Regions from separate parts of the Pseudoalteromonas sp. JSTW genome, predicted to be linked through region 2. Evidence: predicted binding sites of a transcription regulator. Region 2 holds the regulator's gene; the other holds the start of a gene.
What was found. The regulator NrdR, encoded in region 2, represses ribonucleotide reductase genes. The targets are predictions, from matches to a motif close to AAACACNANATNTNGTGTTT.
Positions count from the first base shown of each region.

Region 1: nrdA (class 1a ribonucleoside-diphosphate reductase subunit alpha) is a predicted target of NrdR. The motif match lies at 5,996-6,015, and genes of this name have one in related genera.

Region 1 is NZ_CP058972.1:1,661,444-1,670,002, forward strand. It holds gene GZH31_RS07615 (TonB-dependent receptor) at 1-1,459, opposite strand, end outside; gene GZH31_RS07620 (YaeQ family protein) at 1,614-2,141, shown strand; gene yfaE (class I ribonucleotide reductase maintenance protein YfaE) at 2,138-2,410, opposite strand; gene nrdB (class Ia ribonucleoside-diphosphate reductase subunit beta) at 2,410-3,540, opposite strand; gene nrdA (class 1a ribonucleoside-diphosphate reductase subunit alpha) at 3,610-5,895, opposite strand; gene GZH31_RS07640 (HAD family hydrolase) at 6,285-6,956, opposite strand; gene ubiG (bifunctional 2-polyprenyl-6-hydroxyphenol methylase/3-demethylubiquinol 3-O-methyltransferase UbiG) at 6,956-7,666, opposite strand; gene gyrA (DNA topoisomerase (ATP-hydrolyzing) subunit A) at 7,843-8,559, shown strand, end outside.
Region 2 is NZ_CP058972.1:2,766,174-2,774,732, forward strand. It holds gene ribBA (bifunctional 3,4-dihydroxy-2-butanone-4-phosphate synthase/GTP cyclohydrolase II) at 1-417, opposite strand, end outside; gene GZH31_RS12505 (riboflavin synthase) at 460-1,113, opposite strand; gene ribD (bifunctional diaminohydroxyphosphoribosylaminopyrimidine deaminase/5-amino-6-(5-phosphoribosylamino)uracil reductase RibD) at 1,118-2,257, opposite strand; gene nrdR (transcriptional regulator NrdR) at 2,260-2,709, opposite strand; gene glyA (serine hydroxymethyltransferase) at 2,818-4,074, opposite strand; gene GZH31_RS12525 (hypothetical protein) at 4,369-4,737, shown strand; gene thrC (threonine synthase) at 4,773-6,056, opposite strand; gene thrB (homoserine kinase) at 6,075-7,001, opposite strand; gene thrA (bifunctional aspartate kinase/homoserine dehydrogenase I) at 7,011-8,559, opposite strand, start outside.

The sequences.
Region 1 (8,559 bases), 1.1 Mb from region 2:
TGCGCGCACCTAGTTCAACAGTGACATCACCAAATTGTTTTTCCTCAAGTAAAAATAGCGCGTTTGATTTTGTTACACTGGCCGGTGTGAACGCTTCTTCGCCATCGGCATCATAGTCAGATTCTGTATAGTGGTAACCAGCCATACCGTGCCAAAGACCAAGTTTATGCTCGACTGTCGCACGTGCTTCAGTTGTTTTGTTACTGAACACCGTTCCAACTTCACCGTCTTCAATTTCAGCATGTTTATAATCTGTATAACCTACGCGCAACGAGATGTTTTCAATCCAATTATTATGAAGAGCGTAACTCATGTAGCCTTGCCAACGATCTTGCTCTAACTGAGCAAATACAGATTCTTCATGGGCTTCTTCGCCATGTCCAGCTTCTTCATGTTCAGCTTCTTCTTCATGATCGTGGCCATGATGTTCATGGGCAGGAATACCATAATCTGTTTCAATACGGCCATATGACACGCCTAACGTTAAATGTTCACCAACGTAGCTAGTTCCAAAGTTAACGGTTTGGCTGTCTATAAAGGTATTTTCTACGCTGTTAGCAGTCTCGTGCTCAGCGTGTTCTTCACCTTCGTGTTCTTCATGCTCTTCTGGAAGTTCAAACGTGGGAGTTTTGTAGTCGTCACCCGTGCGTTTTGTGCCATCAAAATGGAAGTTGAAACCGTTGTTACCTGTTTCTAACTTAGCTGCATAGGTATTCGTATTTGATACTGTGTCGTGTGTGTATTGAGCCGCACCTGTCAATGTCTCGATATTATCGGTAGGAATACGGTTATCAACAACGTTTACAACACCCCCAATTGCGCCTGAACCATAAAGTAGGGTAGCTGGGCCACGAAGCACTTCAATTTGCTCTGCTGCTAAACTGTCATTTGAAGTGGCATGATCGGGTCCGATACGAGATGCATCACTACTGTCTAAACCATTTTGTGTAATTTTAACACGCGGGCCATCTAAACCACGAATTATAGGGCTTGATGAAACGGGACCAAAATAACTGGCATTAACACCCGGTAAGCCTTTTAAAGTTTCACCTAGAGTCGGTTTCGCTTTATTTTTTAAATTGTCACCTGATAACACATTAACCGGTGAGATCATCTCTAAGCTGTTTTTGTGTAAGGCTGACGCATACACAACAACGGTTTCTACGGATGTAGGCGTCAAAGTAACAACAACAGATTGATCATCCCCATTAATATCAACACGCTTATCAATGAAATTATCTTTGCTTACATGAAGTTGACCTTTGCTGTCGACATCAATTTTAAATTCACCTTGCGCGTCAGTCATTACAGCCTGTGATTTACCATGTACATGGACTTGTGCATTAACAACGGGTTGTTGATTTTTATCTACTACTTGGCCTGTGATAACAGCAGCAATGCTTGATTGAGAAAACAGTGCAGCGGCAACAGCACTAGAAATAATTGAAAATTGCTTCATTGTTACTACTTTTTACGTTGGTTGTTGAATGTTGTGATATAATATAACACCACCATTTTTCAATGGCAATAACGTTATACTATAACTTATAAACTGTCGCGATTTAAATTTCATACACTATACTTAGATTATTTAATCGGTATGGCCCGTGGTTATGTCTGATAAAAATAGAGTATTTAAGGCGCAGTTCACCATCGCAGATTTACGTGAGCATTGTAATCATCAGGAAACCTTCACCACCGCCTGTGACAGAGGGGAAAGTTATCAGCATTTTGTGCTCAAATTGCTGAGCTATTGTTTGTTTTCGCATAATAAGCAGGCAACTATCAATGCTCGGCTAAAAAACAATCAACCCGATGTGTCAATAAAAGCGCTCGATGAGCATTATGAGACGTGGCTGTCTGTTGATCAGCCCGATATATCCATGTTAACTAAAATCGCTAAGCGAGTTGATGAACTGTGGGTTGTCACCACGCTTGAAAGTGACTGGTTAAATGAGTATCAACGTCAGCTTGCGTTGATCAGCAACAGTCACCTTATCGCTTTCGATAGCCAGTTTATTGAACAACTCGTTACTCATCTAAGTAAAAATTTGCAGTGGGATATTACTATTGATCAGCAAACGATTAGCGTGGCAGATAAACACCATTTTTACCAAACACGTGATCTTGTATGGCATTAAAGTTCAATAGTAATTTTACCGTTAGGTTTACTGCAACACAGTAATACTTCACCTGGACGCACAAAGGCAAGGGGCTCTTGATTATAACGTACGTCGCCTTCTACAAGCTGAGCACGACAAGCACCGCAATATCCTTCGCGGCATTGATAGGGTACATCTATTTTATGTTGTTCAAGGCATTCAAGGAGAGATGAACAGCCAGAGTCAAAATCTATACTCTGGCTGTCTGTTCCTGCAAGGATAACCTGTGCAGTGTGTTTAGTGCTCATTACAGATCGAAATCACCAAAGTCTGATGCATCAACTTGAGAATCGATTTGACCAACAAGGTAAGAACTTATCTCGGCTTCTTGCGGTGCAACTTGCACGTTATCAGAGACTAACCACGAATTGATCCATGGAATCGGGTTGCTCTTACTTTCAAACTGAGCAGGTAAGCCTACCGCAGTCATACGTGCATTTGTAATGTATTCAACGTATTGGCATAAAATATCTTTATTTAAGCCAATCATTGAGCCATCTTTAAACAGGTATTCAGCCCAGTCTTTTTCTTGCTCTGCGGCATCAACAAACATTTTAATTGCTTCATCTTTACATTGCGCTGCAACAATCGCCATTTCAGGATCGTCTTTACCGTCTTGCATAATGTTTAAGATGTGTTGTGTGCCTGATAAATGAAGAGCTTCATCACGCGCAATTAATTTAATGATTTTTGCATTGCCTTCCATTAGCTCGCGTTCAGCAAACGCGAATGAACATGCAAAGCTGACATAAAAACGAATTGCTTCCAGAATATTAACCGACATCATCGCAAGGTAAAGCAACTTTTTAAGGTCGAACAAGCTCACTTTAACTTCTTCACCATTAATCACATGTTTACCTTCACCGTAAAGGTTGTAAATCGAAATCATGTTGATTAATTCATCGTAATACTTAGTCACCGCATCGGCACGTTCACTGATTTTTTCGTTACTCACGATATCATCAAAAATAAGCTCAGGTGACTGCGTTACGTTACGAATAATGTGCGTGTAAGAACGGCTGTGAATTGTTTCACTAAATGCCCATGTTTCAATCCACGTTTCAAGTTCAGGAATTGACACAATTGGCAGTAAGGCAACGTTAGGCGAACGACCTTGCACACTATCAAGTAATGTTTGGTATTTTAAGTTACTTAAAAAAATGTGTTTTTCATGGTCAGGTAAAGCTTGAAAATCAAGACGGTCTTTACTTACGTCAACTTCTTCAGGACGCCAGAAGAAAGATAATTGCTTTTCAATTAGCTTCTCGAAGATAGGGTACTTTTGTTGGTCGTAACGTGACACGTTTACCGTCTGGCCGAAAAACATCGGTTCTAGTAATTGGTTATTATGGTTTCGGCTAAAAGTTGTATATGACATAGTGAATACTCAAAAAACAGTCAGGACAAAGCGGGCTAAGGAGCCCGCTTGTGTATGTTATTAATTTAATTAGATTTTACAAGCACCGCCTGCACAACCATCATCTTCCACCTCAGGTGTAAGCTCATCTTGAGCATCTGAAGCGCCATCACGGGTGTTATGATAATACAACGTTTTAACACCCAGTTTATATGCTGAAAGGAGGTCTTTTAAAAGCACCTTCATAGGTACTTTACCGCCTTCGTACTTAGATGGATCATAATTTGTATTCGCAGAGATCGTTTGGTCAACGAACTTCTGCATAATGCCCACTAATTGCAGATAACCATCGTTTGATGGGATATCCCAAAGTAGCTCATAATTGTCTTTTAGGCGCTCATACTCTGGTACTACTTGTTTCAAGATACCATCTTTACTTGCTTTAACACTGATGTGTCCACGCGGTGGCTCAATACCATTTGTTGCATTAGAGATTTGTGATGAAGTCTCTGATGGCATTAATGCCGACAATGTTGAGTTACGCATACCATGTTCTTTAATGTTTGCGCGCAGTGTATCCCAATCTAAGTGAAGAGGTTCATCACAGATTTGGTCAAGGTCGCGCTTGTACGTATCTGTTGGCATAATACCTTGCGAGTACGTTGTTTCATTAAATTTAGGGCAAGCACCACGTTCTTTAGCAAGCTCATTTGATGCTTTCATTAAATAATATTGAATTGCTTCAAATGTTTGGTGCGTTAATGCATTTGCACTACCGTCAGAATAACGTTTACCGTTTTTAGCAAGGTAGTATGCGTAGTTGATGACACCAATACCTAACGTGCGACGACCCATGGTTGCGTTTTTCGCTGCAGGGACAGGGTAGTCTTGGAAATCAAGTAAGTTATCAAGCGCACGTACTGCAAGTTCAGCAAGCTCTTCTAACTCATCAAGTGACTCAATTGCACCTAAGTTGAATGCAGAAAGTGTACACAGTGCGATTTCGCCTTCTTCGTCCATTACGTTACTAAGTGGCTTAGTCGGTAATGCAATTTCTAAACATAAGTTAGACTGACGGATCGGTGCTACCGTTGAGATAAACGGGCTATGAGTATTACAGTGGTCAACGTTTTGTAAGTAAATACGACCTGTACTAGCACGCTCTTGTGCGAACATTGAGAACAGCTCAATCGCTTTAATACGTTTTTTACGAATCGACTCATCTTGCTCGTATTTTACGTATAGCTCATCAAATTTAGCTTGGTCTTCGAAGAATGCATCGTAAAGACCCGGTACGTCTGATGGGCTGAATAAAGTAATGTAGTCGTCTTTAATTAAACGGCTGTACATTAATTTGTTGAACTGTACACCGTAATCTAGATGACGAACACGGTTGTCATCAACACCACGGTTATTTTTAAGGACTAATAAGTTTTCAACTTCTAAATGCCACAGCGGGTAGAATAGGGTTGCTGCACCACCACGGACACCGCCTTGAGAACAGCTCTTAACCGCCGTTTGGAAGTGTTTATAAAATGGAATACACCCAGTATGGTATGCTTCACCGTTACGGATTGGGCTACCTAAAGCACGAATACGGCCCGCATTAATACCAATACCTGCACGTTGTGATACGTATTTTACAATTGCAGATGATGTCGCATTAATTGAATCAAGGCTATCACCACACTCAATCAGTACACATGAACTAAATTGACGCGTAGGTGTACGCACACCAGCCATAATAGGAGTCGGCAATGAAATTTTGAATGTCGAAACCGCGTCATAAAAGCGCTTGATGTAATCAAGGCGTGTTTCTCGAGGGTAGTCAGAGAACAAGCTCGCTGCCACTAAGATATATAAAAACTGCGCGCTTTCGTAAATTTCACCCGTTACACGGTTTTGTACTAGGTATTTCCCTTCAAGCTGCTTTACAGCGGCATAGCTGAAGTTTAGATCACGGTTATGATCAATATACGCATCTAACTCGTCAATTTCTTGCTCAGTGTAATCAACGAGTAAGTGTTGATCATAACGTTTGTCTTCAACCAGTTTTGTAATGTGGTCGTATAAACGCGGCGGCTCAAATTGACCATACGCTTTCTTACGTAAATGGAATACAGCTAAACGAGCAGCAAGGTATTGATAATCAGGGGTATCTTTAGAGATCTGATCGGCTGCTGCTTTAATGATAGTTTCGTGAATGTCGTCAGTACGAATGCCATCGTAAAATTGAATATGTGATTTCAATTCAACTTGTGACACAGACACATTATTTAGACCTTCGGCGGCCCAAGCGATGACGCGATGGATCTTATCTAGATCAAGTGACTCTTTACGGCCGTCACGTTTGCTTACAGATAGCTGTTGGTTCATAGTTTTGCCTGTATTCCTTGGGAAATTATATTTTTAGTGACAAAGGTATTCTTAATTATAATTATTATTAGCACCAGCATGAGTCAATTGAATAACATTTAGCCACAATATCTGGTGTTCTTTAAAACGCAGATCACAAGATAGTGTGGTCTGCGATCATTTGCAAGGGATAGAAATGCCCCATTTTGTGGATAACTATTGGATAAACGAATTGTGTTAGTGAGCATTAACCTTTGATCATTCATTGATGATGAAATTTGTAAAAATCAACTCAAGATCTACAAAAATTATCGTTTTTAAAAATAATTTCTGACTGTTTTTTTTATCAACAAAGTTTGCTTAAAACTCAACCCAATCACAATATATGGTGTTTTAACTTAAAACTAACACTATATATGGATAAATCCATCAGTTGGAGTTTGCCAGTTAAAATCTGCGCCCCAGCTCAGTGCGGTATCCACACTTGGTATATAACCCCAAAGTGCAGTTGCACTGTACATATTGGCAGCTTTTGCTGCTTGTATGTCGCGTTCGGCATCACCTATGTATAAGCAACGCGTTGGATCAACATCGAGCATGTTTGCAGTATGAATAAGTGGCTCTGGCGATGGTTTAGCAACTGCTAAGGTATCACCACTCACGACAGCCATGGCATTAGCAAGGCTAGGGATAGCTTGCACCAATGGCTCGGTTAAAAAGCCGGGCTTATTGGTCATGATCCCCCATTTAATGCTGTTTTGCTCAAGTGAGGCGAGAAGTTGCTCAATGCCATTAAAGCACTTGCTATGAATCGCAATGTCTTCTGCATAATAGTCGAGCAGTTGCTGCCTTAATGCTAATTGTTCAACATCGGGCCATTTATCACCAAAGCCGACCTCTAATAATGCATTGGCCCCATTTGACGCTGCTGGGCGATAAATGCTTTTATCAACAGGCGCGATATTCGCATCTGCTAATACGCGATTTAATGCGCCGCCAAGGTCATCCGCAGTATCGAGTAATGTGCCATCTAAATCAAAAATAAAGGCATCAAAAGCGATATCAGGATTACAACCAGCCATTAGGCAAGTTTCTCAAAATGAAGAATGTAATTAACACTCACATCATCATTTAAACTGTATTGCTTAGAAAACGGATTATAGCTGAGGCCTGTGCTTGCTCTTACTTTTAAGCCTGCATCTTCTGCCCATGCAATTAATTGGGCGGGTTTTATAAACTTTTTGTGGTCGTGCGTGCCTTCGGGCACCATTTTTAATAACTTTTCAGCACCCACAATGGCGTATAAATACGCTTTAGGTGTTTTATTTAATGTCGAAAAGAATACATCGGCGCCAGGTTTTGCAAGCTCAGCGACCGCATGAATGATAGAAGCAGGGTCTGGCACGTGCTCTAACATTTCCATACAGGTGATTACATCAAAGCGAGCAGGGTGCTCTTTAGCAAACTCTTCAGCCGGTACTTTCATATAATCAACAGGGACACCGGTTTCTAAACTGTGTAACTTAGCAACGGTTAATGGCTCTTGACCCATATCGATGCCTGTTACTTTAGCTCCCATGCGTGCCATGCTTTCACTTAAAATGCCGCCACCACAGCCAACATCTAAGGTTTCTTTATCAAATAAGCCGCCAACTTTGTCGGCAACAAAATCCAAGCGAAGAGGATTTATTTCATGAAGAGGTTTGAACTCTCCGTCGCGGTCCCACCAACGTTCAGCGATGGCTTCAAACTTTGCAATTTCTGCATTATCTACATTTTGATGTTCGGTCATAAAAAACTTCCTCGTCAATCTGAGGCCATTATATAGGGGTAAATTAATAAATCGCAAAGATTTAGCGCCTGTAAATCTAAATTAATTGTGGTAGCATGGTCATGAAATAATAACTAAAGCTCTAAAGGCGGCGCTTTGCCTCTTTATGAGTCAATACTGAAGGAATGTGAAATCAAATGACTGATCTCGCCAATGAAATTCTGCCAGTCAATATTGAAGATGAATTAAAAAACTCCTACCTTGATTACGCAATGAGCGTAATTGTAGGACGTGCATTGCCAGACGTACGTGATGGTCTAAAACCTGTTCACCGTCGTGTTTTATTCGCAATGAACGAACTCAATAATGATTGGAATAAGCCTTACAAAAAATCAGCACGTGTTGTTGGTGATGTAATCGGTAAGTACCACCCACATGGCGACAGCGCGGTATATGACACCATCGTGCGTATGGCGCAGCCTTTCTCATTACGCTATATGCTTGTTGATGGCCAAGGTAACTTTGGTTCAGTTGACGGTGACTCTGCGGCAGCAATGCGTTATACGGAAGTCCGTATGGCAAAAATGTCACATGAGCTATTAGCCGACCTCGAAAAAGAAACGGTTGATTACGTACCTAACTATGATGGTACGGAGCAAATTCCTGACGTATTACCGACGAAAGTACCTAACTTATTAGTGAATGGTTCATCGGGTATTGCGGTTGGTATGGCGACGAACATTCCGCCACATAACTTAACTGAAGTTATTAATGGGTGTTTGGCACTGATCCAAAACCCAGATATGACAATTGCTGATCTGATTGAATATATCCCAGGTCCAGATTTCCCTACAGCCGCGATCATTAATGGTAAGAAAGGCATAGAGCAAGCTTACCTAACGGGTCGTGGTAAA
Region 2 (8,559 bases):
GGTAAGAACGCCGCCAGGTTGTGCCATAATAGGGAAAATATGACCCGGCTGTACGATATCGCTTGGCACAGCTCCTTTCGCAATGGCCGCTTGCACTGTGCGTGCACGATCTGCAGCTGAAATACCAGTTGTTACGCCTTTTGCAGCTTCAATCGACATTGTGAAGTTTGTTGAGAAAGCCGCTCCGTTATTTTTAACCATTAACGGTAATTCTAACTGCTGACAACGCTCTTGAGTCATGGTTAAACAAATTAAACCACGACCATGCGTTGCCATAAAATTGATAGCATCTGCACTTATGTGCTCTGCTGCGATAATTAAATCGCCTTCATTTTCTCTATCTTCATCGTCCATTAAAATAACCATTTTACCGGCTTTAATGTCATCGATAATTTCTTGCGCGCTGTGTAAATTCATAATGTGCCCATGAGAGTATGATTAATAATGACGTATCTTCGCTTATTTAATAAAACCAGCTTGCGCTAACAAGCTCATAGATATGTCTGAACGGGAAGGTTGTTCAGCCCCTTTGATCAGGCGCTCTAAGTAGCGAGCAATTTGATCAACTTCTAAGTTAACCTGCGTGCCCACTTGAAATTCTGCAATCGTCGTTTGCTCAGCGGTGTGTGGAACAATGGTCAGCTTGAAGCGATTTTGCTCGACCTCATTCACTGTTAAACTAATTCCATCAATACATACCGATCCTTTATACGGAATGTATTTCATTAAATTATGGTCGGTACTTAGCCAGTACTCTGTTGCTCTGGCATTGGCGGTAATGCTTTCAACTGTCGCGATGCCATCAACATGGCCTGACACTAAATGCCCACCAAGGCGAGAAATTGGCTGCATGGCCTTTTCTAGATTCACGGTTTGGCCTTTTTTATAGTGCGCAAACCCTGTCAGGCTAATGGTTTCATTTGATAAATCAGCACTGAAGCCATCGCTATGTTTAGTAACCACTGTTAAGCACACACCATTTGTTGCAATACTGTCGCCTAGTTTTACGTCTTTCATATCCAAATCATTACTTTGAATACGAATAGCAAGATCACCTTGTTTTTGTGTTAATTCAACAATTTTACCTGTTGCTTCAATTATTCCAGTAAACATAATGCTACTCTTTATCTTCAGTGTGTGTGGCTTGCTTTGCTTTGTACGCTGTTAAGCGGATATCGTCGCCAATTATCTGTGTGTCGGTAAACGTTAATTGAGTGACATCACCCATGGCTGTTACTTCTGCAAAGTTTAGTAAGCTTTTGCCCATATCACCTATTAACTTTGGGGCAATATAAACAATGTATTCGTCTATTAGGTCTTGCTGTGCAAAAGCGCCCGCTAGGGTTGCTCCTGCTTCAAGCCAAATATGATTAAATTGTAATTCGGCTAACCGTGCTAAAACGGCCGATAAATCAACTTTATTCTTGTTAGCTGCCACCACTTCGTGTTTTACAAAATGTGGCCATTGCTGCTGATTATCAAGCTGTGTTGTGAAAATAATCACCGGACTCTCAATACTAAATAAAGCGAGATCTGGGGTGAGTCTGTTTTGCGAATCGATAATCACACGTGTTGGCTGACGTATCGGCAATGATGTTGGCATTGCAAATGGCAGCTCTTCAGTACGCACATTTAATTTGGCGTTATCACTGATAACAGTATCTGCACCACTCAAAATTGCGCAGCTTTGTGCGCGAAATGCTTGAACGTCTTGGCGTGCTTGCGGACCCGTGATCCATTTACTTTGACCGTTATTAAGTGCCGTTTTTCCATCTAAACTACAGGCCATTTTACAGGTAACAAAAGGCAACCCTGTTTCCATTCGCTTCAAAAAGCCTTTGTTTAAATCGCGCGCCTGTTGCTCAAGTAACCCAGAGGCAACGTCAATACCTGCATCAGCCAATATTTGTAAGCCACGGCCACTGACTGCTGGATTTGGGTCTACCATTGCAGCAATCACTTTACTTACACCAGCCGCTTTTAGGCCTTCAGCACAGGGCGGAGTACGACCATAATGACTGCAAGGTTCAAGCGTCACATAGGCTGTTGCCCCTTTGGCATTATCGCCAGCAACGGCCAGTGCATTCACCTCGGCATGACCCTGCCCGGCAAGTTGATGAAAACCCTCACCAACTATATGGCCGTCTTTAACAAGTACACAACCCACATTAGGGTTTGGCGTCGTGGTAAAACGGCCCTGTTTGGCAAGCTCAATAGCGCGTGCCATATAAATGCTATCAAGTTCAGTGAACGACATGCTTAATCACCTAAACGGGCAATTTCTTCGCCAAACTCACGAATATCTTCAAATGAGCGATATACTGAGGCAAACCTAACATAAGCTACTTTATCAAGCTTTTTGAGCGATTCCATAATACACTCGCCGATTAAATGGCTTGAGATTTCACGCTCTCCGGTGGCACGTAGCTGTGATTTAATCACGTTAACGACTTCTTCGATTTGCTCTGTACTCACTGGGCGTTTTTCTAATGCGCGGTGCAGACCATTTAATAATTTGTCTTCGTTAAAAGGTTCTCGACTACCGTCTTGCTTTATCACCCTTGGCATAACAAGTTCAGCACCTTCAAAGGTGGTAAAACGCTCGTGACATTCGTTGCATTCGCGACGGCGTCTAACTTGGTGACCACCGCCAACAAGTCGTGAATCGATTACTTTAGTATCTTTTGCTGTGCAAAAAGGGCAATGCATAAGGTTAAACTTCCGTTTATAAAAAACAAAAAAAGACCGCTTAGTAAGCGGCCTTTATAATAGCAAAAAACAACACTATTGTTATCTTAATTACGGTTTAACCAGCAATTAAGCGTAAACAGGTAGTTTTTTACAGATTGCTTTAACTTTCTCTTTTACTTCTGCTTGTACTGATGCATCGTTGATGTTGTCTAGTACGTCACAGATCCAGCCAGCAAGTTCTTTAGACTCAGCTTCTTTGAAACCACGGCGCGTAATTGCCGGAGAACCAATACGAAGACCCGACGTTACAAACGGTGAACGTGGGTCATTTGGTACTGAGTTTTTGTTTACTGTGATGTTTGCATTACCAAGGGCAGCGTCAGCATCTTTACCTGTGATATCTTTATCAATTAGGTCTAGAAGGAATAAGTGGTTGTCTGTTTTACCAGAAACAACTTTATAGCCACGCTCTTGTAACACTTCAACCATTGCTTGTGCGTTTTTAACCACTTGCGCTTGGTATGTTTTGAATTCAGGCTGTAATGCTTCTTTAAACGCAACCGCTTTAGCAGCGATGATGTGACATAAAGGACCACCTTGGCCACCCGGGAATACGGCGCTGTTAAGCTTTTTATAGATCTCTTCATCACCACACGCAGAAACAATTAGACCGCCACGAGGACCCGCTAATGTTTTATGAGTTGTTGTTGTAACAACATGCGCGTGAGGGATTGGGCTTGGGTATACGCCAGCCGCAATAAGACCTGCAACGTGTGCCATATCTACGAATAAGTACGCATCCACTTTATCAGCGATTTCACGGAACTTAGCCCAATCAACGATACCTGAGTATGCAGAGAAACCCGCAATGATCATTTTTGGTTTGTGCTCTAGTGCTAGTGCTTCAACTTGAGCGTAATCAATTTCGCCCGTTTCTTCATTTAGGCCATATTGAATTGCGTTGTACGTTTTACCAGAAAAGTTAACGTGTGAACCATGCGTTAAGTGGCCACCATGAGCTAAGCTCATACCTAGTACGGTGTCATGTGGCTGAAGAAGCGCTTGGAAAACAGCCGCATTAGCTTGTGAACCAGCGTGCGGTTGTACGTTTGCGTAGTCTGTGCCGAATAACTCGTTTGCACGGTCAATTGCTAATTGTTCAACAACGTCAACGTGCTCACAACCGCCATAGTAACGTTTGCCTGGATAACCTTCAGCATATTTGTTTGTAAGCTGAGAACCCTGTGCTTCTAGCACGCGTGGGCTACAGTAGTTTTCAGACGCGATCAGTTCGATGTGCTCTTCTTGACGAGCCGTCTCTTTAGTGATGGCTGCAAATAACTCTGGATCGAAATCCGAAATATTCATGCTACGTTCTAACATGGGGTCTCCTAAGGCAACGTGTATGGTGTTTTTTTGAAGGCTATATTGTACGCTGAAAACGCACATTTGCCTATCGTGTAAAGATGAACATATTTAAACAGGGATTGAATTTATTTCACAGTGTTTTAATAATGATATTTTTTTATTGATACATAACGAAAATTTATGAATTTAAAATATTACATAGGTTTTTAAAATGTCATTTGCATAAAAAATAGCACACAGGCATTGCTTTTTACTATTTTCAAACTACCCTAATAGTCTTAATAAATATCAAGGATGGTATAAAATCTCATGTTAGCAAAACCTCTTTACGAAGCCGCCCCCTATGGCTACTTTATCCTCGGCATCAGTTGCATCACATTAGCGAATAATGTGGTGCCTACAGTCATTGGTATCGTACTCTTTTTACTGGGTGCAAATATTTGGCGAATGCGCTCAAATGCAAGACGCACAGATCATTCGAGTCAACGAGTAAATCAAAGAAAGCTCTATTATTACTATGAATTTAAACCATTTATTGTTTTTATTGCGGCATATACCTTGATCCAATGGACACAAAATGAACTTGTTTCAGTGATTGGCGTGTTACTGTGTATTACCGCTGTGGTGATTCTTGTGATGCGGATTTTAAACCGGCATAGTCATTCAATATTGCATTAAAAAAGAGCGGCTTAGCCGCTCTTTTTTATGGTTTTTTACGCCAGTTTTTTTAACAGCTCAGTACGCAAAAGCTGGTAATCACACACAATATCTTCTGCAAGACATTGCTTTGCTAACGCATCTGCTAAAGGCTTTGGCATCGGTAACTCAATCTCGAGTATTTCTTCCACGCTTTCTTTAAATTTAGCGGGGTGTGCCGTCGCTAAAAAGATACCCGCACTGCCCGGTGCAATGTTTTCTTTTAAGCCTTGGTATGCAATCGCAGTATGAGGCTCTGCAACATACCCTGTTTGATGAATTTTTTTCATCACCTCTTTGGTTGTCTCTTCATCGACACAGCTTGAATAAAAGTCATCATAACTAAACCATGCATTATCTAACATGTGCTGAACACGCGGCCAATTGTTTGGTTTACTCACATCCATCGCGTTCGATAACGATTCAATCGTTGCGTTAGGAGCCCACTCTTTATTTTGCAAGAAACGAGGCACCGTATCGTTTTGGTTGGTTGTTGCACTAAGTTTTGCCACTGGCATCCCTAGTACAGCGCCAATCATCGCAGCACACACGTTACCAAAGTTTCCACTTGGTACAGAGATATGCGCTTTAGCACGTTGCGCTTTTGGCAATTGCGCTATTGCTTCAAAGTAGTAACACACCTGTGCAACTAAACGACTGATGTTGATTGAATTCGCTGAGTTTAACCCTAGCTTTTCTTTTACTTCATCATCGAGAAACGCTTGTTTTACCATGCTTTGGCAATCATCAAAGCTGCCATCAACCGCATAGCAATGAATGTTGTTGCCTAACGTAGTGAATAGTTTTTGCTGTGCTAGCGAAATTTTGCCTTTCGGATATAGAATAACCACATCAATATTCGGTTTGTTGTAAAAGGCATGCGCAACCGCAGCACCTGTGTCACCCGACGTTGCGGTTAGAATGGTAACTTTTTCTCCTTGGCTAAATTGTGCAAGACACTCTGCCATGAAACGCCCACCAAAATCTTTAAACGCTAATGTTGGCCCGTGAAAAAGCTCTAAACAGTAAATATCCTTTTCGACTTCAACAAGTTTTACATCAAAGTTAAACGCATTTTGTACCATCTCAGCAACGGTGTCTGCGGGTAATTCATCCCCAATCAAATGGGATAAGATTTTGCTACTGCGAGTAACAAAGTCCAAATCCAATAAAGCATCAATATCAGCAATAGGCGCCAAGCTATCTGGAAAGAAAACGCCTTGGTTACGACCCAAACCCGTTTTTACAGCTTCAATAAACGACACCTGTTGTGTTGCATCTTTTAAATTATGTAATTGCATTGTAGTTCCTTAAATTCTTTATAGCTGTCGTGTGCCAAGCTGATCAAGCTGGCAAATATGGCAAAAACCATGTTCATTAATGTAATTATCATTAAGCCACGCTGCGCATTGCTTAGCGGCTTCTAGACTTTTACACACTGTAAAAAGAGTCGGTCCAGCACCCGAAATACTCACAATCTCAGCGCCAAGTTCTGGTAAAGCATGCTTCGCCTCGCTAAACCCGTTTATAAGTGGCGCTCGGTGTGGCTCAGCAATTTCATCACGCATAATTGATAAGGCATCATCAAAACGCCCTGTCAGTAACAAGCTACTAAATGCAGACAATCTTTGTGCGAACTCGACACTGTCATGCATTGATAGTTGCGTGGGTAAAACCGAGCGAGCTTTTGCCGTATTAAGAGAAAAGCCAGGAAAAGCTGCCACGTAATACCAGCGCTCATCAACCGGTAACGCAATGGATTTATTGGGAATAAGATCGCCTGTTAACTGTAAACCACCTAGGTAACATGGCGTGATGTTATCGTAATGACGACCACCACTCACAATCGCCTCAAAATCAGCCATAAGTTCAATCAACTGCTCTTGCGATAAGTCAGTTTTAGCAAACTGATCAAGCGCAGCAAATGTGGCAACCACCGAGCATGCACTTGAACCAAGCCCAGAACCGATTGGTAAGTTCTTTTTAAGCTCTAGTTTCACGGTGGGCATGGCCGGTGCAACATGCGCTTTAAAATGAATAAGGCACTGATAGGCAAGATTTTCTTCTGCGTTAGCTGGTAACTTACTGGCATACTCTCCTGAGCACACAAATGTGTCTTGCTCAGCTGCAGATACCTCAACCACATCACCAAGTAGGCTGCCATCAATAGGGGCCAATGCGGCACCTAAAGCATCAAATCCAACCGCAAAGTTACCGATAGAAGCCGGTGCGTAAATACGGATCATAACCTTCTCCTAGCGTGATAATGTTTTTAAGATATCAGCAAATACACCTGCGGCAGTCACTTCTGCACCCGCACCATAGCCACGGATAACAAACGGACGAGGCTGATAATATTGGCTAAGAATCGCCAGTGCATTTTCACCATCACGAATATCATAAAGTGCATGCTTACTATCAACCGCTTCAATACCTACTTTGCAGTGACCATTTTCAATAGTGCCAACATAACGCAGCACTTTACCTTCGCTTGCTGCACTTTGGATACGGTCATTAAAAGCAGCATCAAGACTGGGCAGCTTTTCCATAAACTCAGCAACCGAATCTCCCTCTGCAAACCCTGTTGGTAATACAGATTCAACTTCAATATCGCTTAACTCAAGTTCAAGTCCAGACTCACGCGCAATGATCAGCAGCTTTCTAGCAACATCGGTCCCCGATAAGTCATCACGTGGGTCTGGCTCAGTGAAGCCACTTTCTTTTGCCTTTACAGTTGCTTCGCTCAACGAGAGGCCATCTTGCAAAGCACCAAACATGTACGACAATGAGCCTGATAATATGCCGCTGAACTTAATAAGTTCATCACCCGCGCCAAATAATGACTTTAAATTATCAAGGACTGGTAAACCTGCCCCTACGTTGGTTTCGTATAAAAACTTACGGTTATTCTTTTGTGTCGCAGAAATCAAATCTTGATAGTACGCAAATGAGCTGGTATTTGCTTTTTTATTCGCAGCCACAACATGGAAACCAGCATTTAAGAAATCAACATACTGCGCGGCGAGTTTATCGGCTGAGCTACAATCAACAATAACAGGGTTGATTAAATGGTTTTGTTTCACAAATTGCTCAACGAGTTTTAAGTCAAAACCTTGCTCCGATACCGCTAATTTTTCTTGCCAATCACTAAAGGCAATACCGTCACTGTCGAGATAGAGTTGTTTTGAGTTAGCAACACCGTACAAATTAAGCTTAATATTGCGCTTTTCAAGCCATGCTTGCTGGCGCTCAAGTTGCTGGATAAGCTCTTGACCAACTAAACCACAGCCTAATAAGAACATATCGATTGATGGAATATGTGTAAAAAAGTTCTCGTGGCACACTTTCACAGCATCATTGCACAGCTCACCATCAATAACCGCAGAAATAGCACTCTCTGTTGAATCTTGGGCAATCGCCACAATGTTGACTTGCGCTTGCGCTAATGAAGCAAAGAATTTTGCTGCAAGACCCTTATGCGCTCGCATATTGTCGCCCACTAAAGTAACAATCGCTAAATTACGTTGTACTTGAACGGGTTCAATAAGCCCAGCTTGCGACTCAAGTTCGAAAGCCGTTTGCAACGCTTCTAGAGCCAGCGCTAAATCACTTTCGTGAACACAAAAACTGATACTAAATTCACACGACGATTGTGTAATTAACACAATCGATACATTGTCATGAGCAAGGGCATTAAACACCTTAGATGCCATACCCACTTTACCTTTCATGCCGGGTCCTGAGACCGTTAACATTGCAAGGTTTTGTAAGCTTGATAACGCTTTAACCGGTTCTGATGATACG